2 regions of the Desulfosporosinus burensis genome follow, and region 2 is predicted to be linked to the other one. Evidence: predicted binding sites of a transcription regulator. Region 2 holds the regulator's gene; the other holds the start of a gene.
What was found. The regulator Rex, encoded in region 2, represses fermentation and respiration genes when NADH is low (regulators of the CRP and FNR family bind a similar motif). The targets are predictions, from matches to a motif close to ATTGTTAANNNNTTAACAAT.
Positions count from the first base shown of each region.

Region 1: the regulator Rex is predicted to act here: its motif matches at 12,416-12,435, upstream of ACYQ3Q_RS10890 (DUF8052 family protein).

Region 1 covers NZ_BAAHYN010000005.1:302,141-316,923, reverse strand. Annotated here, with positions in the region: gene ACYQ3Q_RS10970 (methyl-accepting chemotaxis protein) at 1-649, shown strand, start outside; tRNA gene ACYQ3Q_RS10965 (tRNA-Glu) at 1,045-1,120, shown strand; tRNA gene ACYQ3Q_RS10960 (tRNA-Phe) at 1,136-1,211, shown strand; gene ACYQ3Q_RS10955 (PhoH family protein) at 1,466-2,149, shown strand; tRNA gene ACYQ3Q_RS10950 (tRNA-Gly) at 2,257-2,331, shown strand; gene ACYQ3Q_RS10945 (CBS domain-containing protein) at 2,440-2,865, shown strand; gene ACYQ3Q_RS10940 (Spo0E family sporulation regulatory protein-aspartic acid phosphatase) at 3,205-3,381, shown strand; gene ACYQ3Q_RS10935 (Nramp family divalent metal transporter) at 3,383-4,642, opposite strand; gene ACYQ3Q_RS10930 (magnesium transporter) at 4,639-5,937, opposite strand; gene ACYQ3Q_RS10925 (hypothetical protein) at 6,454-6,975, shown strand; gene ACYQ3Q_RS10920 (RNA-guided endonuclease TnpB family protein) at 6,926-7,456, shown strand; gene scfA (six-cysteine ranthipeptide SCIFF) at 7,770-7,910, shown strand; gene scfB (thioether cross-link-forming SCIFF peptide maturase) at 8,019-9,509, shown strand; gene ACYQ3Q_RS10905 (tetratricopeptide repeat protein) at 9,594-10,253, shown strand; gene ACYQ3Q_RS10900 (MBL fold metallo-hydrolase) at 10,374-11,183, shown strand; gene ACYQ3Q_RS10895 (S1C family serine protease) at 11,202-12,353, shown strand; gene ACYQ3Q_RS10890 (DUF8052 family protein) at 12,559-13,119, shown strand; gene ACYQ3Q_RS10885 (carbon starvation CstA family protein) at 13,131-14,771, shown strand.
Region 2 covers NZ_BAAHYN010000014.1:80,229-95,011, forward strand. Annotated here, with positions in the region: gene ACYQ3Q_RS22340 (LysM peptidoglycan-binding domain-containing protein) at 174-947, opposite strand; gene ACYQ3Q_RS22345 (hypothetical protein) at 1,124-1,882, shown strand; gene ACYQ3Q_RS22350 (nitroreductase family protein) at 1,995-2,528, shown strand; gene ACYQ3Q_RS22355 (hypothetical protein) at 2,521-2,808, shown strand; gene ACYQ3Q_RS22360 (FMN-binding glutamate synthase family protein) at 3,442-4,836, shown strand; T-box leader at 5,112-5,328, shown strand; gene ACYQ3Q_RS22365 (valine--tRNA ligase) at 5,677-8,337, shown strand; gene ACYQ3Q_RS22370 (bifunctional folylpolyglutamate synthase/dihydrofolate synthase) at 8,513-9,838, shown strand; gene ACYQ3Q_RS22375 (DUF47 domain-containing protein) at 9,995-10,621, shown strand; gene ACYQ3Q_RS22380 (inorganic phosphate transporter) at 10,614-11,624, shown strand; gene ACYQ3Q_RS22385 (SPOR domain-containing protein) at 11,761-12,444, shown strand; gene ACYQ3Q_RS22390 (redox-sensing transcriptional repressor Rex) at 12,579-13,214, shown strand; gene ACYQ3Q_RS22395 (hypothetical protein) at 13,267-13,575, shown strand; gene ACYQ3Q_RS22400 (hypothetical protein) at 13,668-13,874, shown strand; gene cimA (citramalate synthase) at 14,179-14,783, shown strand, end outside.

The DNA.
Region 1 (14,783 bases), on a different contig from region 2:
CGATAAAACTATGCAACAAATGGTTAATATCGAAAGGACAGTGACAGGGTCTGCAGAAGTGGTCATGAATTTAGGCGAGCGTTCTAAAGAAATCGGACAGATCGTAGATACTATATCAGGTATAGCATCCCAGACCAACCTTCTGGCCTTAAACGCTGCCATCGAAGCTGCGCGAGCCGGTGAGCAAGGGAGAGGTTTTGCTGTTGTTGCTGATGAGGTCCGAAAGTTGGCCGAACAATCACAGGAAGCATCGAAACAGATTGAACTACTGATTAATAGCATTCAACAAGACACACAGAAAGCAGTGCTAGCGATGAACGAGGGAACACATCAGGTTAAACTAGGGACAGAGGTCGCTGGAACGGCAGGACAAGCCTTTAATGAAATATCGAGCTTAATTAATCAGGTTTCTTCACAGATCGGGGAAATTTCTGAGGAAATCCAACAAATGGCTGTGGGGAGCGAAAGAATAGTTTCATCGATTGCAGATATTTATGAGACAAGTCGAGAAATCACGACCCAAACCCAGACTGTGTCTGCGGCAACAGAGGAACAATCGGCATCCGTTGAGGAAATAGCCTCTTCGAGTCAAGTTCTAGCAACCATGGCTGATGAATTGCAAGGAACCTTAAGGAAATTTAATTTCTAACAAATCTATCAGGGATAGGAACGTTGGTCTTAATGGTCCTATCCCTTATGTCTTTTAAGATCTTTGATCATTCTCTAATTCTCACTATTTAAAGGGTAGAGTTTCCTTCGTCGCAAAGTATTGCTTCCGGGAAGGCGACTTCGGAGAAAATTGTATCCTGCAGCAATAATAAATAAAACTTGATTTACAAAGATAGATTAAAAGGTATTGACAGGGTTATAAAGATAGTGTAAAATTCATATTTGTGAGTGTCATTTTTTCAGCAGACAGTAATCGGAAGCCAGAGGCCAGACAGATTTATAAATACAACTAAGGAAGGCTCCATCGATAAGGCTTGGAGCTAGCCGAATTTTTATAAGTCTAATATCCGGCATCTGATGACTGACCACTGAAGCGGCCCGTTGGTCAAGCGGTCTAAGACACCGCCCTTTCACGGCGGTTACACGGGTTCGAATCCCGTACGGGTCACCAATAAACTTATCTTATGCCTCGGTAGCTCAGTCGGTAGAGCAGAGGACTGAAAATCCTCGTGTCGGCGGTTCGATTCCGTCCTGAGGCACCACTTATTATTTAATAAATAAGTGTAAGCACCTAATTATTGCATTTCCTAAGATATTACCTATTAAAAATTAAATATATAATTGGTTCTGTTGATTTCCTTCAAGGAAAAATCAGGACTTTTTTTGTTGTAGCTGAAGGGCTTAAAACTGTAGAATGTAAATCAATTTAAGAGAAACAATAAGAGCGTGAGATTATTGATCATTTATTGATTCTGCTTAGAGCAGTAATAAACACGACAAGGATTAGGTGAGTACTATGCCACTACCAGAGAATAACTTATTGTTTGGTTTTGAGCCAAGGTTAACCGTTGAACAACGTGAGTACGTCAATGCTATTTTTGATAATCAGTTAGTAATGGTGAATGCCAAAGCAGGTACAGGAAAAACTACTCTCGCAGTCGCTTGCGCAAAAATCATTAAGAAACCTTTAACTTATATTTTTAATCCAGTACAAGAATCTTCTATGGGGTTCAGACCTGGTACCCAATCTGAAAAAGAAAGTATTTACTATCAACCGCTTGTGGATGCTCTCTTAGAAATTAATGAAAATCCGACTCAGTGCATTTATAATGAGGAATCATTGGCTAATGAAGCAATGCGCAGAAAAGTAAGTATTAAACGAGCAATGGATGGGGTTTGGTGTTACCCTAAAAGTCCCGTCTTCCTTAGAGGGACAAATCTTAAAGACATGACGATTATTATTGATGAGTGTCAGAACTTTTCTATTCAAGAGTTAAGGAAGATTTTAACTCGTGTTCATGATTCCTGTAAAATTATTTGCATTGGACATTCGGGGCAAATTGACATCCCTGTTTCAAAAAGTGGATTCGTTCCGTATATGGAACACTTTAAAGATCAGCCCTATTGCAAGATTGTTACTTTAACGAAGAACTTCCGTGGGGAATTAGCGAATTGGGCGGATGCCTATCGAGCTCCATAAATCTAGATTGACATATTAGATCTTTGCGCTTATAATTTTCTTTGTTGGGATAAGGGTAGCCGATGGTCTTAAAGAGGCTTAATTGGGCAAAACCCTTGGTAATACATGCGGACGTGGCTCAGCGGTAGAGCATTGGCTTCCCAAGCCGAGGATCGCGAGTTCGAATCTCGTCGTCCGCTCCATTAGAAAATATTAGACATCGCAAGGGATTGCGGTGTTTTTTGTTTGAAACTGGATATAAGAAAATAAGCCCATTGTTTTGAAAATTTACGAAATGGAGCGTATTTGTAATGAATGTAGCCTTTTTCCTTATACCCAAGAAGAACATCGTCTATCTAAAAGACAATGCAACAATGCGTCAAGCGCTAGAGAGGATGGAGTACCACAGTTATTCTGCAGTCCCGCTCATTGATCGTGAGGGGAAATATGTTGGGACGATCACTGAAGGAGATTTGTTGTGGAAGCTTAAAAATACACCGGGTCTCACCTTCGAAAATACGGAGGATATTTTCCTTAGCGAAGTGGAACAACATGTTCAGAATTTGCCGGTAACAATCGATGCTCAAATAGAAGATTTGATTTCAAGAGCGGTGGTACAAAACTTTGTGCCTGTCGTGGACGATCAACAGATTTTTATAGGAATTGTACGCCGACGGGAAATGATTGAATACTGCTCGAAACTCTTGATCCAGCGAAAAGCAGAGGCCACAACATAAGACTGTGACTATTGCCATCTGGATGAGTTCAGACCCAGTGAAAATGACGATGTATCACTAACAAAGGACAACCTCATTCATAGAATAGAGTTTGTCCTTTGTTTTTTAGAAAGTCAGATTTTAAGTTAGCATAGGTGATGAAGACGGTCGCCTTCGCCGAGGGTTGGGAACCAGTCAAGATTACCTTAACTGGAATTCAGGGAAAATCAAGGGTCTTTCATGATGAAATATATTAATAAAAAACAGCTTGATTTCTTTGGAATATTATACTAATATATTCCAAGTAAGGGTGCTCTAGAGGACATCGTTAATAATATATTAGAAAAAAGAGGTGCCAAATTGAACGTTTATAGGGACTTACTGATGCTTTTAATCGAAGATGCTCGAACGAATCTTAATGATAACGCAAGACATAGAGACTTAACAGATCCGAGCATTGTTGAAATGAGTCAAAGATTAGACGGCTTATTGAATGAGTATTATTTAATTACTAATTCGATGCGTATAGCCTCTTAAACTATATTGTAAATGTAAATAGATGACTGACAAACTCCGGGAATAAGGTTGATAGAAGCAGCAGTAAGGATAGAAGCACTAAAATTAACGTGAACGTCCAGGAAATAAGATTGAAAAATTTCGAATTGACATAATCGCCCATAATACTTTTCTTACTGGCTATTAGGACCATGAAGATAAGAATGGGGGGTAAAAGGATTCCGTTAACGACTTGAGTTGTCAACATAACGTGATATAAAGACAAATCAGGCCACAAGACGATTGCTGATCCCAAGACGATGAGGACTGTATACAGACCGAAGAATACGGGGGCTTCTTTAAAGGATTTGCTGATTCCGTGTTCAAAACCAAAGGCCTCGCAGACCGCATACGCGGTACTTAAGGGCAGGACAAACGCAGCCAACATAGAGGCGCCGAGTAAACCAAAGCCGAATAGCAAACTCGCATATTCTCCAGCCAATGGTTTTAACGCGAGAGCAACATCTTTGGCAGTCTCAATCGGGATATTATTGGCGAAGAGGGTTGCTGCAGTGGAAACGATAATAAAGAAGGCAATAAATCCCGTGAAAAAGGTTCCGATTAGTACATCCCAGCGTGTGTAACGATAGTCCTTAGCCGTGATACCTTTGTCGACCACGGAAGACTGGACATAGAACTGCCCCCAGGGGGTAATCGTAGTTCCGATCACTCCGACGATCATCAGCAAAAAAGCTGGGCTACCCGAGAATGTGGGAGTAACGGATTCCATGAAGACTTGAGGCCAGGGTGGCTTGACTATAATCCCAGAGATTACATAACTGAAAAAAGTTAAACATAGAAAGAGAAGGATTTTCTCCATTCTGGCATAATCTGTCTTAACGACTAGCCACCAAATAATGAAGGCCATGACCGGTACGGAGAGATATTTACTCACACCAAAAATTTCAAAGCTTGTAGCGATCCCCGAGAACTCAGAAGCAGTCGTGCCTAGGTTAGCAATCATGAGAACGCTCATCGCAAAAAATGCCCATTTCACTCCGTAGTTTTCTCGAATTAAGTCAGAGAGTCCGCGACCAGTTACGGCACCTGTGCGCGCAGATATTTCTTGAGCTATGGCTAAAAGTACGGTGCTGATAAGCATGACGAAAATAAGTGAGTAGCCGTATTTAGCACCTGCTGCAGCGTAAGTGGCAATTCCACCAGCATCATTATCCGCAAAGGCTGTCACCATTCCTGGCCCCATGATGGTTAAAAACAGGGTAAAACGTGTTTTTAGGTTCATTCACTATGCCCTCCTTTAGCTTGGCGACGGCGGGCAATCAAGGTCGAGTAAATTTCCACGCGAGGGCGATCCGGCATTAATAATTCTAAGACATCGTCCACTGTGATGATGCCTAAGATTTGATCTTGAGAATTCACGACGGGCACCGCCAATAAACCATATTTATGGATGAGATCGGCAAGCTTTTCGTGATCGTCATACGGCGAGATCTTCAAGATTTTAGTATGCATCAAGTCTTTTAAGGTAGTTTCAGGAGAAGCAATAATCAGCTCTCGTAGTGACAGAACTCCTTCCAGAGTTTCCTGTTCATCAACCACATAGAGATAATAAATAGTTTCTGCGTCAGGGGCTAAACGTCTTAATTCGTTAATCGCTTGTTCCGCAGTAAGCCAAAACGGTAAGCCGATATATTCCGTGGTCATAAGCGAACCAGCGGTGTCTTCCTCATATTGCATTAATTCTCGTACATCTTCGGCATCCTCGGACTCCATTAAGTTTAAGAGCTCCTCGGACTTCTGAGAGGACAGCTCACTTAAAATATCAGCGGCTTCATCAGGAGGCATCTCTTCTAGGATATCAGAAGCTCTCTCCTCATCCATCTGATTAATAACTTCAACTTGGGTATCCAGTTCCATCTCAGCTAGGGCATCGATGGCCTGTTGAGAATCAAGGGCATTGAGGAAATTAGCTCGCTGTCTATAGTCCATGCTTTCAACAATGTCTGCAATATCAGCTGGATGAAGTTGGCGTAGTTGTTCTTTTTCTCGAGTGAGTTGGAGAGCTGAGGTTCGATTTTCTAAAGGTTTGATATACTGGCAGCCGACAAATTTATTCTCGACCCGGCTGAGTAAAAACTCAACCCCTAAGCGGCGAAAAAGCCCGCGTACACCGATATCCACCGCAACTAAAACAAGATATTGATGATCTTCATGAGAGACCCAAGACAGTGAGATATCATTGACTCGCACTAACCTTGAGCCTTCTAAGTCAATAATTTGTTTATCTAATAGCCATTTGCCTATAAATGTTTCTTCTTCGTGCAGCGGGCATGTCAGTTGGAGATCAAAATTGGTATCAAGACGCAGCCCATCATGATCCCAAGAAGTTACCAATCCAATAGGAATTAGGTCATGTAACCCTTTGGTGTATCGAATACCTGTAACATGGGGAGAGACACTGTCCCAGCGAATTGCAATATCCAGCAATTTCCCAACACGATGTCCTTTGGCGTCACGAATTGGTTTATTAAGCAGTTGACTGAAATAAAATTCCCCTAAAACTTTCAGGTCGGCCATTTACTTCCCTCCTTTGAGTGACGGAGTCTGGCGCCAACTGTGAAAGTGACTCCGTCCAGTATTAAATGAAGTATGATTGCACATATGATATGGGCCAGAATCCATATAACCACCTCCTTTAAGTTATCTAAAATATGGGAAATCATAAGTGGATAAAGACCTTTATATCAAATAGAAGGTCTATAAACATACGTTATGGACCTCCCTTACTCGTACTATATGCCTGGTTAATATTACAAATAATTCTGGAATTTACTGGGCATTTTTGATACTATATACATGAGTATGATAATCTCATCACGGACAACCCGTGTTTTTAAAAGTAAATTTCATATTGTTTGGGCGGTTAAATATCAGAGAAAAGTGTTGACAGCCGAAGTGGAGGCGTAGCGTGATCCAAGACGTTGCCCAAGAAAGGGGGTTTCAAGATTGCTTTGAAATATGCAGACGATTGGCTGAATTTCTGAAGAAGCAATTAGGGTTCTTACCTTGAGTGTTAGTCGAAAGGAGGGCATAATGAAGCTGGCAAAATCATGCGTGATTAACCCCGCATCCGATGTAGCACTTGTTCTTGGGCACTTAACCTATGCCGCTTGGAAACTCTGGAATGTGGCTAATTATGAACGTAAAACATGGACTGAAGAATTGGGAGTACCCTACCCTAATTGGTACGAGCAAAAAAAACGGCTCAAAGACCATTTCTGGTACAAAAACCTGCCTTCCCAATCAGCCCAAGAGTTGTTACACACCTTGGACGGAGCCTGGATGTCATTCTATAAACTCAAAGAAACTGGTGGAGTAGAAAACCCGAAACCCCCTAAATTTAAGCAGGAAAACTTTAACATGAAATATCTCAAAGATGGCTTTACGGTGCTTTCCGGAAACCGGGTAAGACTTGCCATCCCTAAACAACTCCGAGGGTATTTAAAAGAAAAATTCGACTTTAAGAACACGTTTCTTTATGTAGATGTTCCGAACCATCTACAACTTGAAGTCGAACACGTTAGAAATTTGGAATTTAAGCCGTTGGCAGGTTAAACATCTTCTTCATGCTATGACTAGGGCAATGATTAATTTGGCTGTTGAGCATGGTGTAGAAACGATCATCTTGGGTGATCTGACTGGAATTCGGAAAGAGAAAAACTTTAGTGCCAAGACAAACCAGAAGTTCCACAAGTGGCCGTTTCGGAAAGTGATGGAGCTTATCGGGTATAAGGCAGCCCTAGGCAGGATCGCTGTGTTAAAAATTACCGAAGAGTATTCGTCGCAAACGTGTTCTGTGTGCAAGCCGATACCGAGCCAAGAGAACGCCCGTAAGTCTAACCGCAAATACCGTGGGCTTTATGTGTGTAAGGATTGCGGCACAGTCATAAATGCCGATGTAAATGGTTCAATTAATATCGCCAAAAAGTATCTGGAAACCCAGAACTCAGAACTAACCCTGAGGGCTGAGCAACCAGTAGTGGTGTTGGGCACGCCAAAGATGTACCGGTTTGACGGATGTTCATTTGTCGCCTAGAATCTTGAAGCTCTCCATTTCAATGGAGAGTAGTTCACCACTGCATAGCGTAGAATTTTCTTAGCCACCCTACCTATCAGAAATTTGAATTAGTACACTTCATTATATGTAAGATGAAGCAAATTCGTCAATATTTTTGCTAATAATTTAAATTTAGGCGAATTCATAATTGTTATATCTGTTTTTCTTTTAATTAATCAAGGTGGCTAAAGGCCAATCAACCGAACGATATTAGGCTTTGCCTTTCTCGTTGTCCTTGTGTTATAATCGTGAATGAATTAGATGACGTGAGTATTGAGAGGAGGGTGTTTGGATGGCAAAACACATTCAGACCATTGTGAAGGCTAATCTGAGTTCTACCGTAAAAACTGGAGGGTGTGGCAAGTGTCAGACCTCTTGCCAATCTGCCTGTAAGACTTCTTGCACGGTTGGTAACCAAGTTTGTGTTAAATAAGGTTAATTCATTGTGTTAAACATAGGATATCAGAACCCACCCCGTAGTTGGGGTTGGGTTCTGTTTCTATTTGCTTGGGAAGAGAAGAAAGAGAGGGTCTGGATCTAGATGCTGAATTTATTAAATCATGAGGGATATTCTCTTAAGAAAAATGTTCATAGTTATTGTCAGGGGGATATTTTTATCGCTCATGACGTCAATTCCGGTTCGTTACATTTGCTTGATGAGGGGACATATCGGGTTCTAAAGGCTATTGAAAGCTTACAAGAGAAGGCTGAACTTATTATTCCTGAGGAGGTTTACCGGGTCCTAGATCAATCAGCAACGTCGCTTCTTACGAAGGAAGAACTCGCTGAGATCTTTGAGGAACTGGAAGAACTCTATAAGGAGGGGAGCCTTTTTTCAAACGAGGTAGAGGGGATCATGCCCAATTACCCTGAGAAGCCGGTCGTCAAAGCAATCTGCCTTCATGTAGCCCATGACTGCAATTTGCGCTGCAAGTATTGTTTTGCGGGAACAGGGGCCTTTGGTGGAAGTAGAACTTTGATGAATCTTGAGACGGGTAAAAAGGGTATTGATTTTGTTATAGAGTCGTCGGGGCATAGGGACCATTGTGAAGTTGATTTCTTTGGAGGAGAACCATTACTAAATTTTGGAGTCGTAAAGGACTTAGTCGAATACGGTAAAAAGGCAGCGGCGGTTCTCCATAAAACTATTAAATTTACCCTGACTACGAACGGAGTATTACTGGATGACAAAGTCCAAAGTTTTCTCGAACAAGAGGAGATCAGTGTGGTCTTGAGTCTTGATGGCCGCCCGGAAGTGCATGATCGGATGCGGCCCAATGCCGGTGGTCAGGGAAGTTACGCAAACGTTACACAACGCATCCAACAGTTTGTAAGCAAGCGGACAGATAGTTCTCCCTATGCGTTAGGAACGTATTATTACGTTCGCGGCACCTATACGCATTTCAATTTGGATTTTGATTGCGATGTTTTACACATGGCGGATATAGGGATTAAACAGATCTCAGTAGAGCCCGTCGTGGCAGGGCCGGAGGATGCTTATGCTTTTCAGGAAGGGGATCTAAATAAAATTCGGGAAGCCTATGATCGCCTTGGTGAAGAATTATTAGTGCGCCGTGCCCAAGACCAAGAATTCAATTTCTTCCATTTCAATATCGCCTTGGACCAGGGGCCTTGCTTGAATAAGCGGCTTTCTGGATGCGGAGCGGGACATGAGTATGTGGCAATTTCCCCGGAGGGAGATCTTTATCCCTGTCACCAGTTTGTGGGACAGGAAGACTATAAACTCGGGTCACTCTATGACGAAAACCCTCATCAACTAAAGGCTGAGGTGGTTAAGAGCTTTCGTTCAGCGCATATCTATTCTAAGCCGTCTTGCCGAGAGTGCTGGGCTCGCTTTACCTGTAGTGGGGGGTGCCATGCAGCGAATGTTTCCTTTACCCAAAGCCTGACAGACGTTTATACTCTGGGCTGTGAGCTTCAGAAAAAGCGTTTAGAAGTGGCGCTTTATGTAAAAATTAAAGAATCTCAACAAAACAGAAGGCTATCTCCTGTTCCGGATGTCCGCTGTTAGGTAGTTTGGAGACTAAAGGTTGGATGGTTTGAGAAGACATGTTACAATACTATTTATAAGTAGATGACCAAGGAGGCGAATTGCTTGAAGAAGAAATCACAACGTATTTTTGCAGGAATTCTTGCTGTTCTCATTAGTATTGCAATGGTTGGTTCGGGACTGCTTGTGTTCTTCTTTACTGGAGATGAGCAACCTTACGGCTCGAATGCATCTCCACTGGCTGCCAATACTAAGGCAGGATACCAAGCCCAGAAGTTGCGTATCGATGCGATGGTTGAGCAGGCCAAGAAAGACCCTGAGAATGAACTCCTGCAAACCTCGCTTGGAAATGAGTATTATAACGCAGGGGTCGCTGCTCAAGAGGTCGCCCCCACTGAAGTACAAGAGAACTTTAAACATGCAGTCGAGGTTTACCAGAATGTTTTAAAAACAAAAAAAGATGTCAATATCATGGTTGATATGGCGACATCCGCTTTTTATAGCGAAGATTATGAACTCGCGGAAAAAAGTTACCAAGAGGCGTTAAAGCTAGACCCTAATTTTCTGTTTGGCCTGATCAACTATGGTATTTTTCTATCTCAAGCAAAGCAAGATTGGGCAGGGGCCGTTAATCAGTGGCAGAAAGCTCTTCCTTTAGCTCAGAAGAGTTCGGACAAAGAGCAGATCCAAGCCATGATCAATCAGGCGCAAAGCCAACTGAAAGCTTCAGGGAACCAGGGGCTCTCCAACCCAAACCTGCCATAAATTCTCCAGCGTGCTTCTCAAGGAGGGTTTGAAATTTGTTAACAAGATGTTCACAAAAGCTTTACGCCCTCTTTGCTTTCTTTTGCTATAATTTCTTTATCATGAACGGAGGAACGGTCATTGCATTTTACAACCTTGGCGAGTGGAAGTTCCGGAAACGCAATTCTTGTCGGAGAGAATCATCGACATTTGCTGGTGGATTGTGGGATCAGTGGGAAGAGTTTGTTACATAATCTGTCCGAGTTAAACATAGCGGATTCTGAAATTGAAGGGATTGTGGTTACCCATGAACATGTAGACCATATCCGAGGAGTGGGAGTGATTGCCCGCAAACTAAAGATTCCTATCTATGCTACGAATGGTCTCTGGGAGGTCATGGGCCCTTGCTTGGGAAAGCTTGCTGAAGACCAGCGTATCAAAGTTCGAGATTCTTTTTCCTGTGCGGGACTTGAGGTCTTGCTTTATCCCACATCTCACGATAGTCGGGAAAGTTACGGATTGAAGATATTACGTCCCAAACAAAAGGAAAAAAGACATATGGCAGTTGGAATCGCTACAGACAGTGGACTAATTACTGAAGATATGCATCGTCATTTGAAAGGGTGCGATGCCTTAGTTGTCGAGGCGAACTATGATGAAGAACGGTTAAAGTATGGTCCTTATCCGGCATACCTCAAGAGACGGATCAGCGGGAAATATGGACATCTAGAAAATAAGCAATTAGCGGCAGGTCTCTTAGAGTGGGTTGCAGAGAATACCCAACGGGTTGTGTTAGCCCATCTGAGTGCAGAAAATAATACTCCGGAGATTGCCTTGACCACGGTAAAGCGTATCCTGCGAGACATGAATATCTCGAAAAAGTTCCCAGATCTAGAGATTCAGGTTGCTCCACGGTATACGCCGCATGAACTCATTCGATTAATGGAATAATAGCAATGGGAGGTAGTCATGAGCTATTACAATGACCAAAACAAAAATTCAGGGCGTAGACTCCACTTTTTTTCAACGTTTGCAATTGCATTAATTAGCGCCATCCTAGGCGGGGTCATGGCAGTGGCGTTGGTTCCGTCGATCTATGGAAATAAGCAACAAACACCCTCAACCCAAGTGGTTCTAAATGGTGGAGCAACGACTCCGACCATCGTCACCGATGGAACGACAAATTTTCCGGTCGCTCAGATTGCCAAAGCCACGGGACCAGCGGTTGTCGGAATTGCTAACTTTCGATCGACAGGAGCTTTGTTCGGCGGGGGCGGTCTAACTGAGGTAGGAAGTGGCTCAGGCTTTATTGTTGATGCAGAACATGGCTACATTGTAACGAACAATCATGTCATTGCAGGAGCGGAAAAACTTGTGGTCAGTTTGGCAGATGGACGTAATCTCGATGCCAAACTAGTGGGTGGAGATGAGCGTACAGATCTAGCTGTGGTTCAAATTTCGAATACGAAAGACTTAATTGCTACACAATTGGGGGATTCCTCAAAGCTTCAAGTCGGTGAACCAGTCGTGGCAATTGGAAATCCCGGAGGACAGGAATTTGCCCGTTCTGTGACTACGGGGGTTGTTTCGGCGACCAATAGAATCTTGAATATTCCTGGGGAAGCAAGTTTCAACCTTATCCAAACAGACGCTGCCATCAATCCAGGAAATAGCGGCGGGCCTCTTGTCAATTATCAAGGTATGGTTATTGGAATCAATTCCGCTAAGAATCAGGAACCGGGGTTTGAAGGTATGGGTTTTGCTATCCCGATATCTGATGCGTTGCCGACGATTAAACAACTGATAGAAAAAGGGTATGCCAGTCATCCAGGACTTAATGTTCAGATAGATCCTCGCTATACTGCTGAATATGCCAGTCAACGTGGTTGGCCGGCAGGGGCTTATGTATCCAGAGTAACGGCCGACGGGCCGGCTGAACGTGCGGGAATTCGAGCCGGTGACGTTTTAACGAAGATCAATGATAAGGCTATCAAGAGTTCATTGGAATTAACTCATCAGTTGTTCAAGTATAAACCGGGTGACACGGTTAAGGTTACAGTGTTCCGGGATAATAAGACTGTGGACGTTTCAGTGACCCTGGTGGAAATCAAGTCGCAATAAGTTCTCATCCAAATATAGCTAAAAGCCTGTCACTTAAGTTGTTAAGCAACCTAAGGACAGGCTTTTTTAAATATTTGAAAATTCATAATTGACTAACTATTTATTTTGGGCTTAAAATATAACTGCAGGAATATTTGGGAAATTATTCAATAACAATATTTCAGGACTAACGTTTGTTGAATAATTAAAAAGGGGAAAAAAAGAAGTGTTAAATTCTTACTTAAATATTATTGAAAATAGGTTATCTGAATATTTTAGTATTAAAAAGCATATCAACCTACATAGTCAAGTGATCGATCTGTTCGCAACTCTAGAAATTCACAATGAAAAATATTTTGTCTCTAAAAGCATCAAGCTTTGGCGGGCAGAAAATTATGAGTATGTTTTTTTAAAATCATTCAACGATCTCACTGAACAAACTTTGCAAGAATTTATTAAGTACTTACAAACTTCAATTACATATTTTGTGAAACCACATTCTGATCATATGGAAAGTTTAATAACAGGGGTAATAATTGTCGACCAAGAACCAGATTCTCAGCTCCAAGCTCAAATTAGTTCTTTTCGTTACCGTAAGAACTTCAAGTTGACTTTGGAAGGTTGGGCTGAGATCCGACTAATCCTGGTAATCCCCTCTTCTAATATAGTCATTACCAATAAAAGAGGCAAGGAGGTGAAGAAGTTTTATACTCCGGTCTTCAAGCAAACACAATTAGACAGGGGATTTAACAAACTCAAAAGAATCATTGCTTTTAAAAAAGTGTAAGGAGGTTTTTTGTGAACTCATTAGTATTAATTGTAATTGCTATTATTGCCTTTATAGTCGCTTATTTGACGTATGGTAAATGGTTAGCAGACAAATTTGGCTTGGATCCTGCGAGACCTACTCCAGCCCATACCATGGAAGATGGTGTAGACTATGTCCCGGCAAAAGCGCCGGTTTTATTAGGTCACCATTTCGCTTCGATCGCCGGAGCAGCTCCGATCGTCGGGCCGATTACAGCTGCAACCTTTGGTTGGATTCCAGCTTATCTCTGGATCGTTTTTGGTGGTATCTTTTTTGGTGCTGTGCACGACTTCGGTTCGATCGTAGCTTCAGTTAGGCATAAAGGTAAATCCATAGGCATGGTTATTAACGATACTATGGGTAAGACCGGTAAGCTGTTGTTTAACGTCTTTGCTTGGTTAACCCTTATTTTGGTCATAGCCGTTTTTGCTATTATCATTGCCAAAACTTTTGTGGCCACCCCTCAAGCTGGAACCGCTTCTGTTCTCTTCATGGTCGTTGCCCTATTTTTCGGTTATGGTGTTTATCGTAAAAACTTACCTATGTTTGTTACAACAATAATCGGCGTTGCTCTGCTTTTTGTATGTATTTGGTTGGGAATGATGTACCCTCTTAAACTCTCCTTTAATACTTGGATTACCTTGGAAATGATTTATGTCTTCATCGCTTCCGTTATTCCCGTTTGGGTTTTGCTCCAACCACGTGACTATTTAAACTCTTTTTTACTTTATGCCCTTATTGCCGGATCAGTCATTGGTCTTTTCCTGTACCACCCGACAATTCAGATGACAGCTTATGCAGGTTTTAAAGTCGGATCCAATTATTTATTTCCTGTATTATTTGTCACAATCGCTTGTGGAGCTTTGTCAGGATTTCACTCTTTAGTAGGTTCTGGCACAACTGCTAAACAATTGGACAAAGAAACTGATGCCCGGATCATTGGTTTCGGCGGTATGTTAATTGAATCATTGCTGGCCGTAGTAGCATTAATAACTGCCGTAATGTTGGCCCCGAATGTTTATAAGGAAATTATGACTAATGGTGGCGGAGCTGTTCCTGTCTTTGCTAACGGTACAGCTACTTTCTTGGCCACACTGGGGATTCCTCTGGCTACCGGCAAGGTTTTCGCATCGTTAGTAGTTTCTGCTTTCGCTCTTACCTCATTGGATACAGCCACCCGCTTAGGACGCTATATTTTCCAGGAACTCTTTGAAATGGCCAGCAGTAAAGACCCTCAAGGCGAAACTAAATCTTCCGTAAATAGTTATGTTGCTACGATAATTACCATAATCCCGGGTGCTTATCTTGCTTATAGTGGTCAAGGAATGACTATTTGGCCAATTTTCGGCGCAGCTAACCAATTGCTTGCTGCTTTGGCTCTACTCGCAGTGTCTGTCTGGCTAGTTAAAAGCGGCAAGAGCAGCTTATTTACCCAAATTCCCATGTACTTTATCTTTTCAGTTACTCTTACTGCCTTAGCGCTATTCAGCATTAATAATTTTAAAGCAGGGCATGCTTCACTCGCTATTTTGGCAGTTATTCTCTTTATTTTAGCCATTGTCTTAGTGGCTTTCGCCGTCCAATCCCTGAAGAAATCGAATAATCCTTCTCAGGCCAATGCCAAAGCATAAGGTAATACTGGT
Region 2 (14,783 bases):
ATAACTATGACATTCATCAGTAGTGCCGCTTAGCGGCATGGGAGTCTGACTAAGCTCAGAAAGGCCGTTGCGCAGGTTACGCAACGGCCTTTCTGAGCTTAAATGCATTTTGGCACAGTGATTACGCAATTTCTAGTATACAGAAACAAATGCCAACTGAACAGAGGGATTTATTAACCTCTTCCTCCCTGATGCGGTCCTGGAAGATCTATCATAGGCAATTGTGCCTCTGGCATAGGTTCTTGGCCTATGATCGGAGTGTAGATTGGTGGAGGAGAACATGGCGTTGGTGGCGGACACGGGGCAAATTCGCCGCAATATTGTTGCTTCGCTTGACAGAATAAATGGTAGTGACGTTCTTCATCAGCGGCCATTTCCATAAGAATACACTGAATTTCTGGAATGGGTATTTTTTGCGCGAGTTCAAGATATTCCTGATGGTCTCTGGCCTCGTCTGCAATGTTAGAGTCTAGCAGAGCGCAAAGGTCGCTGGTATAGTTGACAAAATTCGCTCGCCATTCAACCCAGTGCCCACTACTTAATGCTCCGTATTTCGGGTCAACCCCCAGATGACGTAAGGCAAGAGCTAATTTTTCGAGATGTCGCATTTCGTCATAAGCAATGGGGCGTAACAAGGCATCGAAATCTGGGTGGTCCAGAAGCACGGCTTGATATAGGTAGGTTGTGATCGCGGTTAATTCGGAATCCTTACCAGCATAAGCCTCGTAGAGCCACGTGGCGTATGTAAAGGTAGGTTCGGGAATCTGCATGGGGGTAGCAGGTTCACGGAATTCCTGGACGGGGAGAAGTAAAACTTGGCCAGCATATATGCGATCAGGATGTTTTAAATGATTAAGTTGGATTATCTCAGCCATTTCGACATTGTAGGCCTTGGCAATTTTATAAATGGTATCCCCTGCATGTACAGTATATCGTGCATAATCCATCACGACTCCTCCTTTTTCATATGACATAGCACACTATATTCGCAAAGGGGAAGACATGATAATGGGTAATAATGGATTAAAGTTGGAATATATTGGACAAGTTCGACGTAGTAATGGTATTAGGATAACTATGTAGAAATCTTATCGATAATAAGTATATAAAAGGGGGGCGGGAGATGGGTCTTTTTATTTTGAGGGGAATCACAACGGCTTTGCTAGTTACAGTTTTGACCCTTTTTGCTGGTGTTATATGGGGCGCCATAGGTCTAGGAGGCCTGAGTACCTCTAGGTTATTGGATATTGGGCTTCTGGCAAGTTGTTTAGTGGGGGGGTACAGAACAGCAAAAGAAAGCGGTGTCTGGTTAATGGGCGGGGTCACTGGAGCTGGCTATGTTACAGTGGGGACTCTATTGCTGGCTCTATTCCTTCCCATTCAGGGGTGGGGCTTCATACAAGTTCTGGTCGAGGGTGCCTTGATTGGTTTAGTAGCTGGGGCGTTCGGAGCAGGCAGGAAGCGGGAAGTCGAGAGTTCCTGGAACGCAGGAAAGAGTCATACATTTTTTACTCCCTCCTATGCGAGTTGTGGTATAGATGACCACTTCAGCAGTAAGTTCGATTGGGAGACGGAGCCTATATCAAAGGACGATTTCGCAGAGAATCAAGGGGCTAAGAGGAATCCTGATGAAGGTTCAGATATAGAATGGCCTTGGGACAGGGAGAATAAAAATAAAAAATCAAAATTCTCAAGCCCAAAAAATTCTGGAATTTCGCAGATTTGGGAATCAGAGCCGCTAGATAATGATCTCGCTGATTGGGCGAGAGGGGGAGAGGATAAGGATAAAGCGGGTACGGAAAAGGTAAACGCGAGAAAAGTAGTTACGGGAAAAGTTACTTCGGAGAAAAATAGAGATTCGAGACCGTGGTGGGAGCAATAGGATTATTCATAGTGATACGTTAACGAAAGCAGGAAAAAGAACTAGCTGAGAGAATAATACTAATAAGTAAGAACATAATACGAAAAAGGCAAAGGAAATTGGAGGACTGAGAATGAATTTTCTTGAATTAGCTCAAGCTCGGCGGAGTTTGCGCACCTATCTGGATAAACCCATCGAACAGGAAAAATTGGAGTATATTTTAGAATCAGCCCGGTTAGCTCCGTCTTGGAAAAATCTACAGTGCTGGCGATTTGTTTTGGTCGAAGATACAGCAGGGCGTAAGGCTTTAGCTGAATGTATGAGTGAGAGTAATCCTGGACGGAAGGCTTTGATGGGAGCTCCTATGGTCATTGTTCTATGTGCAGTCCCTAGTGAATCAGAAGTATGGGAAGGCAAGGACTTTATGATGTTAGATGCAGGACTTGCCATGGAACATTTGGTGTTAGCTGCAACAGATCAAGGGTTAGGGACCTGCTGGCAGGGTCTGTTTAGTGAGGAGAAAGCAAGGGAGGCTTTGAATGTTCCTGGAAATGTTCGAGTAGTAGCGATGACTCCTTTAGGATATGCTGCTGAGGAACGACGCCCGCGTCCTAGGAAGGCGATGGCAGAGATAGTTTTCCGAGGAAAATGGGGAGGACTTGTGTGACACAGCGCTCGGTGCTTGCGACGCAGAGCAAACTAACCGTGTAAGCTCCTATATGAGGAGCGGGGTCCCCGCCAAATTCGCCATCCCTGGCTCAGTTGGCGGCTTCGCACGTCCTGTGCTCAGCCCCGTATCTGGGGTCGCTTACACGGAAGTTTGCTTTTCTGCTTTCGCAAAGACGTCGCCCTCGTGTCACACTGCGTCCTTGGCTTGGGTCGGAGAACGGAGAACAGACGGGGAATGGAACGTCTGGGGGACGGCATATTTCATGTGCGCCGTCTGAAGGGTGGAATTGTGTGACAGAGGGGGGGATGGGGTCAGGCCTAGGTGAAATATAGGTGAAATTTTGTGTGTAAGAGTGATGTTTTTAAAGGAAGAAGGGGAGGTACTTTGACTTGCAAGCAAGTCAAGTACCCCCATATTGCGCGCACGGCTAGCGTAGTGCTTATAGTGCAGCTTCAGCTGCATTTACATCGGTAACCATTAGCTGAATTTTCTCGGTGCTGTCAAGAATCCTTTTCAAGGCATTCCGCTTTTTTATAACAAAAAAGGAAGATATAAGTAATAAACATTCCAAGTAATCTTAGCCTCAAGCGAACTCGTTCAACTTAAGAAGTTGAACATCGAGCTTTCGGTATTGGTTTCCAGCGAGCCTTATAGCGAAGGCGCAAAGCAACTGATGAATATATCGCGCCGCGAGATGGAGTATACCACCACCTTCGTTAGATGAACTTACTCTAATTTGATCCTTGAATATATAAAGAAGAGGAACCTCATTTTAAAACCTTCAATGAGCACGTCTTTTTTTTGTATATTATTGGCTAAGCAGCGTAGACTACGCCTATTAAGATTGTGCATTGAAAAATGCGTAAGTCGAAGATGGGGGATTATCTTGTTGTTTACGACCGCCCTACTCATAGTTGCGCTTTCTGTTTTGGGGACACTCATTGCAGGAATCATACTTTTGTTGGTATTTTATCTTGTCGGTAAACGTTTGTTCCGAACAATCGTACAACGGCTTTTTGGTTTAGTGATTGAAAGGCTTCTTAAAGATAAGTATCATGAAAACCTGGCGGAATTGTGGAGTGCTGTACGTCGTACTTCACTCCAAACTATTCTAGAAATCAGTTTACGTGCTGAAGAAGGGAAACAAATCCATCGCCCTCTAGGCTCCCCAAAACCACTGCCCCATTATGATACCCTAATGTTCGTCGCTGCTCAAATGGCGCGTCTTCCTAAAGATGCCAGCATTCCGATAGACATGAAGGTAACCCTCGGGTCGAAGGCAGAAAAGCCTCTCCAGATCGATATTCCGTTAATGATCTCGGGCATGGGGTATGGGGTCGGGCTGAGCGAAGAAGCTAAACGTGCCTTAGCTAGGGCAGCAAAACAACTCGGAACCGCTACCAATTCTGGTGAGGGTCCCTTTCTTCAAAGCGAACGGGATGAAGCCGACAAATTCATCTGGCAAATTAGTCGGAGCACTTGGGGGCATAGTCCTCAAGGGATTGCTGCTGCGGATATGCTGGAAGTACAGATGGGACAAGGGTCAAGTGTAGGTTCCCGAGCACATGAACCTAATTCTATAAAGGGAAAAGCACAAAAACTCATGGGCATATCCCCTGTGGAATCCGTCGTGTCAACTGCAGTCATCCCAGGAATTAATTCTCCTTGGGATTGGCCAAAGTATGTTGCGGATTTGCGTTCCGAAGCAGCTGGGAAGCCTATTGCTATCAAAATTATGGCCACAGGCGGTTTAGAGCGGGACTTAGCCGTTTGTTTGGAGGCTGACTTTGATGTCATTGTGCTCGATGGGTGTCAAGGTGGTTCGTCTGGGGCAACACCCCTGATCTGCGATGATTTGGGAATCCCAAGTCTCTTAGCCTTAGTGCGCGCAGAACGTTTTTTGCGCGAACAGGGAGCCCGTAAAGAAGTGAGCTTGGTGGTCGGGGGAGGATATGCTACACCAGGGCAATGTTTAAAAGCTATAGCGTTGGGGGCAGATGCGATCTATCTAGGAACTGTTCCTCTGTTCGGATTAATCCATAACCAAATCCATAAAATTCTCCCCTGGGAACCGTTAACCCAATTGGTGTATTACGATTCCCCCTATAAACAACGACTGGATATTTCTTTGGCCAGTAAAAGTGTAGCCAATGTCTTAAAATCAATGGTCTTAGAAATGGAAGAGGGAATACGCGCCTTAGGGAAAACTGCTTTGTCGGAGCTTGGTCCTAACGATCTTGTCGCAGTGGATGAATGGACCGCTAAAGTAACCGGCGTAAGACGTGCAGATACTCGGCAAGACTGATACTCCGCGTGACTAAAGTCGGCGGGTTCTTAGGTACATAGACTTCCGTTCTACTCTCGCTTACTGGCATGGTAGTTCATAGTTACCATGGTAGGGCTCTTGATGTATGTTGTGCTGTGTCAGCGTATAGCCTTTGGACTGGCGTGGGAAAATATGGCTATTGGAACTGCTTAGGCCAATTTGAGTATGTAGAGAAGAAATAATAAGTTCGAAAGCTTTAAGATTTTGACAATATTTATCATGCCGAGTATAATATAAAAAATGAATATTTCGAGATAAACCCTAAGAATGTAAGGAATAGCGTGATAAACCGTTCAGAGAGAAAGGCTTAAGCTGGGAGGCCTTTTCGGAGAGCGCTAAGGTCGTACAGGAGGGGCAGGGGGGAATAAAGTACTCTCTGACGGAAAATCCCCGTTAGCGCATGATAAGTGCTGAGGAGACCCTGTGTCGCTCAGAATAAAGGTGGTACCACGGAAGCTTTTCGTCCTTTACCAGGATTAAAGGCTTTTTTTGATTGGGAGGAAGTGTCTTAGCCCACTCGCACATCCTACGCCGGTAGGTATTCCTTTTGGGATCGCGGCTTCGGCGATACTCTATCCTTCAGCGCCATAGTATTCGTTAAGGGCCATGCGCTTTCGGCGATACTCTCCACTGGAGACTATCGTACTGGAGACTATCGTGATCCATTGCTATTCGCTTGTCGCTCAGGCTAAACCGCAAAACTTCTGGGCTTTCTGCATGTGCGTCGCTCCTTGCCATCCATGGCACCGCGACATCAGTCCATCCATGGACAAGTCCCGTTAAATAGTTTGTTATAGATGGAAGGAGTTACGAAATATAATGGAAGAAATATCGGATAAAACAGAAACCATCGAAATGGCTAAAACTTACGATTCGAGCTTAGTTGAGGGGAAATGGTATCAGTATTGGGAGGAAAATGGCTTTTTTCATCAAGAGGTGCAAAAGGATAAACCAGCGTTTAGTATTGTGATGCCGCCGCCCAACGTGACAGGGGCCCTTCATCTTGGGCATGCCATGGACAGTACAATTCAAGATATCTTAACGCGCTTTAAGCGGATGCAGGGCTACAATACGCTCTGGGTACCTGGAACGGATCATGCCGGAATTGCGACTCAAGCTAAAGTAGAGGCGCAGTTGGCTGAGGAAGGGACAAGTCGACAGGAACTGGGGAGAGAGAAGTTCTTAGAACGGGTTTGGGAGTGGAAACGGCAATACGGTGGGCGAATTACTCAGCAGTTGCGCAGACTGGGTGCTTCTTGTGATTGGGAACGTGAGCGCTTTACCATGGATGAAGGGTGTTCTAAGGCAGTTCGGGAAGCCTTCGTTGACCTCTATCAAAAAGGTCTGATTTATCGCGGAAATTATATTATCAACTGGTGTCCGAAATGCCATACCACGATTTCGGATATTGAAGTAGAGCACCATGATCGAGACGGGAATCTTTATCACCTAAGATACCCAGTCAAAGACAGTCAAGAAGCGCTGGTTGTGGCAACGACTCGACCGGAAACTATGCTCGGAGATACTGCCGTGGCGGTTCATCCTGAGGACAAGCGATATGCGCATTTAATAGGCAAAACCTTGATTCTGCCTCTGATGGATCGGGAAATCCCTATTATAGCGGATGACTATGTCGATCGAGAATTCGGGACGGGTGCTGTTAAGATCACTCCCGCCCACGACCCGAATGACTTTGAAATGGGGCTTCGTCATCAATTGCCTCAGATCATGGTCTTAGATAAAGAAGCCAAGATGAATGAAAATGCGGGTCGCTATCAAGGGATGGATCGTTTCGAAGCGCGTAAAGCGGTCGTGGAAGATTTAAAAGCGGCAGGGGCTCTCGTCAAAATCGATGCTCATGCCCATGCGGTAGGGGAATGCTATCGTTGCTCCAGCGTGATCGAGCCGATGGTGAGTCGACAGTGGTTCGTAAAAATGGCCCCTCTTGCCGAGCCTGCCATAGATGTTGTTCGGGATGGACGTTTAGAATTTGTACCGGATCGATTTGACAAGATTTATCTGGGTTGGATGGAAAATATCCGGGATTGGTGTATTTCTCGTCAACTATGGTGGGGACACCGCATTCCGGTTTGGTATTGCGAAGCCTGCGGTAAGGAGATCTGTGCCGGCGAGGATCCGTTGAGCTGCCCGAGCTGTGGAGTAAAGAACCTGAAGCAAGATCCCGATGTTTTAGATACCTGGTTTTCCTCGGGTCTTTGGCCTTTTTCCACCTTGGGTTGGCCGGAGAAAACAGCTGAGTTGAAACAGTTTTACCCGACCTCCGTCTTAGTGACCGGCAGGGATATCATTTTCTTTTGGGTTGCCCGCATGATATTTATGTCCTTGGAGTCTATGAAGGAAGTGCCCTTCCCGAAAGTCATGATTCACGGGCTGGTCTTGGATGCCCAAGGGCGAAAAATGAGTAAATCATTGGGCAACGGTGTGGACCCGATCGAAGTGATTGAGCAGTACGGAGCAGACACCTTGCGCTTTATGTTAATCACAGGGAATACCCCAGGCAATGATCTCCGTTTTCATCCTGAACGGCTAGAAGCAACCCGGAATTTCTCCAATAAGATTTGGAACGCTTCAAGGTATGTAATCATGAATTTAGAAGACTACGAGCCAGGTCCTCGTGGAGAACTAACGCTAGTGGATCGCTGGATCCTCTCCCGCTATGCCTCTATCGTAGAGAAGGGGACAGAAGCTCTAGAAAACTTTGATCTCGGAGAAGGTGGACGATTACTCTTTGAGTTTATCTGGAGTGAGTTCTGTGATTGGTATATTGAGCTGACTAAGCCACGCCTTTACAACAAAGAAGATGCTGTAGCTCGGCATACTGCCCAATCCGTCCTGCTTGAAGTCCTCGAAGGAACCCTGCGGCTGTTGCATCCCTACATGCCGTTTCTCACGGAAGAGATCTGGCAGAACCTCCCGAAAGAGGGGGAGGGTAGCATCATGGTGCAGTCCTGGCCACAAGTACCACAGTATAAGGACGCTGAAGCCGAGAGTAATATGACTCTGCTCATGGATACCATCAAAGCAATCCGCAATATTCGCGCCGAGATGAAAGTTTCACCTGGACAAAAGGTCGAAATCCTGATCCTTGCCCCAGATGGAGTTCAACGTAAGGTGCTCGAAAACGGGAAGCCAGATATCCTGAAATTGGCTGGAGGGGCGAGCGTAGACATCTTTGAAAGGTTGGCAGAGAAGCCTGCTCAAGCAGCCAGTGCCGTTCTTGAGGGTGTAGAGATTTATCTGCCCTTAAAAGGATTGATGGATTTTGATAAAGAAATAACTCGGATCGAAAAAGAAATTATTGCAGCCAGCCTAGATATTCAAAGTCTAGACCTAAAACTAAATAATCCGGGATTCACCAACAAAGCACCTGCAGCAGTCGTGGCCAAAGAGAGAGAGAGACTAGAAGGCCTCTTAGCCCGCAAAGTGGCTTTAGAAGAACGCTTAAAAGAGTTAAAGTAAGGTATTTGAAGGATGGTCATGCAGTTTACCGCCTTGAAATTGAACTACACTAGACTTGTAGCTTGTGACACTGATTCTTGTCCTTGGTTCTTGAATCTTGTCCTAGATTTTTAAGTCTTGAGTCTTGGTTTTTGAATCATGAACATGTATACGTAAATCGGCAGGAGGAAAGGGAATGTCCGAAAAGGATCTTGAAAAGGAATATTCTGAGAGCTTACAATACCTCGCTAACCTGACGACGTTCGGAATAAATTTTGGGCTGGGGCGTATTCAAGAACTTCTTAAACGATTGGGAAATCCGGAAAGAGTTCTGCGCGTAGTCCATGTAGGAGGTACGAACGGCAAGGGTTCGACAACGGTCATGATTGCTCGTATCTTACGGGAAGCGGGGTACAAGGTCGGAGTCTTTACCTCGCCTCATATGCACGATTATCGGGAACGAATGGTCATCAACGGGCAAATGATCCCCAAAGAAAAGGTCATCCAGGTGATTACGCGCGTGCGCCCACATTTAGAAGCTATGGTTGCGGAAGGTTATGAGCATCCGACCGAGTTTGAGGTAAGCACTGCGCTCGCGTTCCTCTATTTCGCGGAGGAAAGCGTCGATTATGCTGTTATAGAAGTGGGGTTAGGTGGAGCCATCGATTCGACCAATGTGGTTAGCCCTCTAGTTTCGGTCATCACTAATGTTGGAATGGATCACATGGACTATTTAGGTTCTGATGTAGTTTCCATCGCCAAGGTAAAAGCAGGTATTATTAAACCCCAGTCAGTGGTAGTGACAGCCTCTGAAAACTTAGACGTGATCGAAGTATTGCGTGAACAAGCTAAGGCTATGGGTGTTCCCTTGTGGTTAGTGGGGGAAGATGTCCGCTGGGAAAGCAAATGGAGTGGAGAACTGGAACAGGAATTTGACCTCATAGGCTTACACTCAACCTACTTGAAGTTGCGCCTACATTTAATGGGACTCCACCAACTCCGCAACGCAGCAACAGCAATCACCGTCTGTGAAGTGTTGCAAAGTCAATATGATGTGAGAATACCTAGAGAAGCGATCTATGCTGGATTGCGTGACGTAGAGTGGTTCGGGCGTTTAGAACTACTTTCCCTGAACCCTAAGATCCTATTGGATGGAGCGCATAATGTCGATGGAGCTAAGGCATTAGCTCAGGCACTCCCACTCTATAAACGTAACAAGCTCATACTTTGTTTGGGGATGCTGGCGGATAAGGAACGGGAAAAGGTCGTGGATATGCTCGTGCCTTTGGCGGATGAAATCATTATCACCCGTCCCGATTCACCGCGAGCAGGGGACTGGAGGGCTCTTGGAAAATTGGCTGAACAGCATGGTCGTCCGGTAACCTGTATCGAAAATCCCAAGGAAGCCGTGGTTTTTGCTCTTAAGCGTCTTGGAGAAAACGACATGCTCTGTGTTACTGGTTCAATCTACATGCTGGCAGAGGCACGCCAAGCCCTAATCGATGATTTAAAGCAGGATTAGTAATTCCTCCATTGATCGACAGAAACGAAAAAAATAACACAACTCGTCCAAGATTTGATATAATACTCTGTGGACTAGATAATGTTGCTGAATCTGTTTCAATGAGAGGTTACGATCCGTGAAAATCAGAGTAAGTTTAGGGTTGGGGGATATAGTATGTTTAAGTTAACACCAAAAGAAGACAAATTTTATCAACTCTTTTCGGAAAGTACCGAGATTATTTCTAAATCACTTAAAAGACTCTATGGAATCATGCAGCAAGACAGTGTATCTGCTGAAGATGCTGCTCAAATGCATCGGTTCGAAAACGAAGCTGACAGTGTAACGAATCAAATCTTGGAACGATTAAATTGTACGTTTATCACACCCTTAGATCGTGAAGACATTTATAAACTTGCCCAAGTCCTTGATGATATCGTCGATTATGCGGAAGGTACTGTGGAGCGCATGCTTCTTTATCGAACCAGCAAACCCTCACTAGGAGCGCAAGAACTTGTTCATCTAGTGACATTAGCAGCAGAACAAATTCAGACAGCTTTTTCTTGTTTAGGAAATTTACATTACAAGAAATCGATGATCTTGGCGGCGGCAGAAGAGATTTATCACCTAGAGAGTGCAGGAGATAAACTCTACCGTTCTGAAGTGGCCCGACTGTTCGAACATGAGAAAGACCCCATAGAAATCATTAAATGGAAAGAGATTTTGGAACATATAGAATCAACCTTAGATCATTGTGAAGCTATTGCCGATCTGCTTAAAAGTGTGGTCTTGAAATATGACTAGTCTGGGTGTGCTGTTAGTCATTGTGGTGTTTTTAGCTTTAGCGTTCGATTACATCAACGGCTTCCATGATACGGCTAATGCGATTGCCACCAGTGTTTCGACTCGGGCCTTGAGCCCCAAACGGGCGGTGATTCTGGCAGCCGTCTTAAATCTTTTTGGTGCTCTCTATAGTACCGGAGTTGCCCAAACGATCGCTAAAGACATTGTTTCGCCGAAATTTGCGACCCAAGAGGTCGTAATTGCTGCTTTGCTTAGTGCAATCGTCTGGAACATTCTCACCTGGTACGTGGGGATTCCGAGTAGTTCCTCACATGCCCTAATTGGTGGAATGGTTGGAGCAGCTGTTGCAAAAGTTGGATTTAGCGTTTTACACTGGCAAGGTTTAGGTAAGATCCTTGCAGCACTGATTCTTTCCCCTATTATAGGAATGGCGCTAGGGTTTATTATTATGAAGGTATTAGCTTTTTCTTTCGGCAATTTTTCGCCGTCGCGACTCAATCATGGGTTCAAGAAGATGCAAATCATCTCTGCGGGCTTATTGGCCTTTAACCACGGCTCCAATGATGCTCAGAAATCCATGGGGATCATCACCATGGCTCTTGTTGCAGCGGGCTTACAATCACAGACCGATCTTGCACCGCAAATATGGGTAAAAGTTGCCTGCGCTGTGGCGATGGCTGCTGGAACCGCTGCGGGGGGGTGGAAGATTATCCGCACCATGGGAGGGAAGATCTTCAAGTTGGAGCCCATCAATGGTTTTGCCGCAGATTTAACCTCATCCCTCGTAATCTGGACAGCGACTGCCCTTCCAGGTCTCCATCTCCCCGTTTCCACCACCCATGTCGTTTCGGGTTCGATCATGGGGGTCGGGAGCGCCAAGCGGGTTTCCGCAGTGCGCTGGGGAGTGGCCCAACAAATGCTTGTTGCCTGGCTTGTGACTATTCCTACAACTTCTATACTCGCAGCGCTTTTTTACTTTGGCTTGTCAAAAATCATTGTATAATGGCTGCTAATTTCCTTGGACCTTGGTCGTCTGATCAAGGTCTTTCGACTATAGTCTTCTCGGTCTATTTCTGCAATTCTTAACATATCTTCCGTGTAGAGAAGTTTGTCCAGAACAACACGGAAGGGGAATGGACATGAAAGTCATGGAGCAGATTCGAGTAGTCGTTGTTTTAATTTTAGGGATGATGGCATTAGGTTTACTGACTTGGGGAATCGGGAAAATTTACATAGAGCTAGTGGGTCAAAGCCGGGGGGCCCAAACTAGTCAAAGAGGCACTAATCCCGACAATAATACCGTTCTGGTTCTACCTGAAGTGACGTTCTGGACTTGTCAAGTTGGCGTCTTTCAAAATGAATCCAATGCGCAAATGAGTAAAGAGCAAATCAAAATGCTAGGGTTTAAAGCCGAAGTAATCAGCTCCAATCCTTGGGTGGTTGGCATTGGCTTGGGGCATTCAACAAGTGAATTAAAAGGGTTACGAACATTATTGGCAGAAAAAGGAATTTACACCGTTCCTAAACAAATTACCCTTCCTGAACGATCCTTCCGAGTCGCTGGGAAGGGTGCACAGCTAACAGTAGAAATGTTAACAAACGTTAACATTATACTCAAGGGGGGCATGATGGCCGAAGCACTCGCGAAGGAACATCAATTATGGAATGCCCAAGCAGATAATCATCCTCCTAAAGATTTGGAAGAACTTCATCAATATTATAATTTACTACGCACAAAAACGACTCCAGAAGAGCAAAAAGCTTTAGGATTATCGTTATTTTATGAGTCACAGAGGGTTATAAACCTACTATCTGGTAAATAATAAATATAAATCATATTCCATATTTTAAGTTTTTGGAAATTAGAGCTAGGATTAAATTGCGTTTTTAATCGATAGTGCTATAATTAGCATATCATCTTAGCTAGCAAATTCCAGCAAAGAAATGAGGGATCCAATTGAAGACGCTAAAAATTCCAGAGGCAACCATTATTCGACTTTCAGTATACTCGCGTCATTTGACTGAAGTTGATCGAAAAGGAATTGTCACCACCTCCTCGGGAGAAATTGCTGATGGAGTTGGCGTTAGTCCTGCTCAAGTGCGAAAGGACTTGGCCTACTTTGGGGAGTTTGGGACTAGGGGTGTCGGGTACAATGTCAAAGATCTCCGTCAACATATTCTGAGGATCCTAGGATTAGGTGTTAATTGGAGCGTTACCCTTGTCGGAGTAGGAAACTTAGGCTTGGCTTTAAGTTCCTATAAAGGTTTTAAAGAACGAGGTTTTGTCATTACCAGTATATTTGACGCGGATCCGAAAAAAGTAGGAACCATGATCGGTAACGTGGAAGTTCTGCCCATCGAGCAACTAGAAGATATCGTGAAACTAAACCAAACACAGATCGGTATAGTAGCTGTTCCGGCAGCTGTCGCACAAGAAATTGTTGATCAATTGATTAGAGCCGGAGTGGAAGCCATCCTGAATTTTGCCCCGGTCGTTTTGAATGTACCGCCGGAGATTGAGCTCCGGAACGTTGATTTAGCGGTAAACCTCGAAGTGTTGACTTTTAATGTCTGTGGACAAAAGTGCTATTAAGCACGCAAGTTGGGGACGGTTCTGGGGAGGGTCGCGTCACACTTGCTCAGCCATGCGATCGTCGTGCCAAACTAGGGCTTTAAGCCCTGATGGAAGGCAGGGTACCCGGCCAAAGCGACGTCCCTGTCGCATGGCCGGCGGAACACATCCTTGTGTTCCGCCCTGCTATGAAAGCGGCTTAAAGCCGAGTTTGGCTACGACTCACGCAAAGGCGTTCGCGCCGTGTGATCGCGACCCTCTGCATGTCAGGGACGTCAGGGACGATGGTAGCGAGCTATTCAAGTTGGGGGCGGTTCTTGATTTGCATCTGGGGAGGGTCGCGTCACACTTGCTCAGCCATGCGATCGTCGTGCCAAACTAGGGCTTTAAGCCCTGATGGAAGGCAGGGTACCCGGCCAAAGCGACGTCCCTGTCGCATGGCCGGCGGAACACATCCTTGTGTTCCGCCCTGCTATGAAAGCGGGTTTAAAGCCGAGTTTGGCTACGACTCATGCAAAGGCTTCGCGCCGTGTGATTGCGACCCTCTGCATGTCAGGGACGATGGTAGCGAGTCGTGCAAGACGAATGCAAGACGAGAGCAAGTTGGGGACGGTTCGTGACTTGCATGCACCGTGTGGAAAAAAGAGCCCTGTGGCAGTTCTTGGGGAGGAACTGCCATAGGGCTTTTTACGCTGATTCGGAACATTACGCGGGTAAGTTTTATTGTTAAAAAATGTTGACCTGTTGTACAGTAATAGGAACCTGTCGTATAATAGCACAATAAGAATTGTATTTAGATTTCCGCTGGAAGGGTCAGGACAAAGCGCTACAAGTTGGTAGGTGCCAACTACACTAAGTGGGAAAATAGCCCGTGGCAAGTTCTTGGAACATCGCCATCAGGCTCTTATTAGTACAAAACGCACTTCAGCTGGAAGCTTTTGCTATTGGATGGCATAGGCTGTGTTGAAAGAAGAGGGGGAGAATATTGAATCAGAACCAAGGAAAAAAAATCACTGTGTACGATACAACGTTGCGAGATGGAGCTCAAGGGGAAGGGATCCATTTTTCAACGCAAGATAAGGTAAGTTACGTTAAGAAGATTGCGGAAATGGGTAGTCTCTATGTAGAGGCGGGCTGGCCGGGTGCTAACCCATTGGATCAGGAATTTTTCCAACAAGCTCGCGACTTGCATTCCCCTTTGACTCGCATTGTTGCTTTTGGCAGTACCTGCAAAGTCAAGGAGTCTCCGGAGCAAAGCGATATTCTGTTAAATCTCTTGGCATCAGGAGCGAAGACGATTACGATCTTCGGGAAGTCCTGGGATCTGCATGTTAGGGATGTTTTACGGGCAACATTGGAAGAAAACCTTCGCTTGATACGAGAGTCCGTGTCTTTCTTGCTTCAACAAGGACGGGAAGTCTTCTTTGATGCCGAGCATTTTTTTGATGGTTTTAAGGAGAATCGGGATTATGCTTTGAAGTGTATTGCGGCTGCTCTCGAGGGAGGGGCGAAGACCATTATTTTGTGTGATACGAATGGAGGAAGCATGCCGGCTGAAGTAGCAAAAGGAGTTAGAGTTGTCATGCAGGA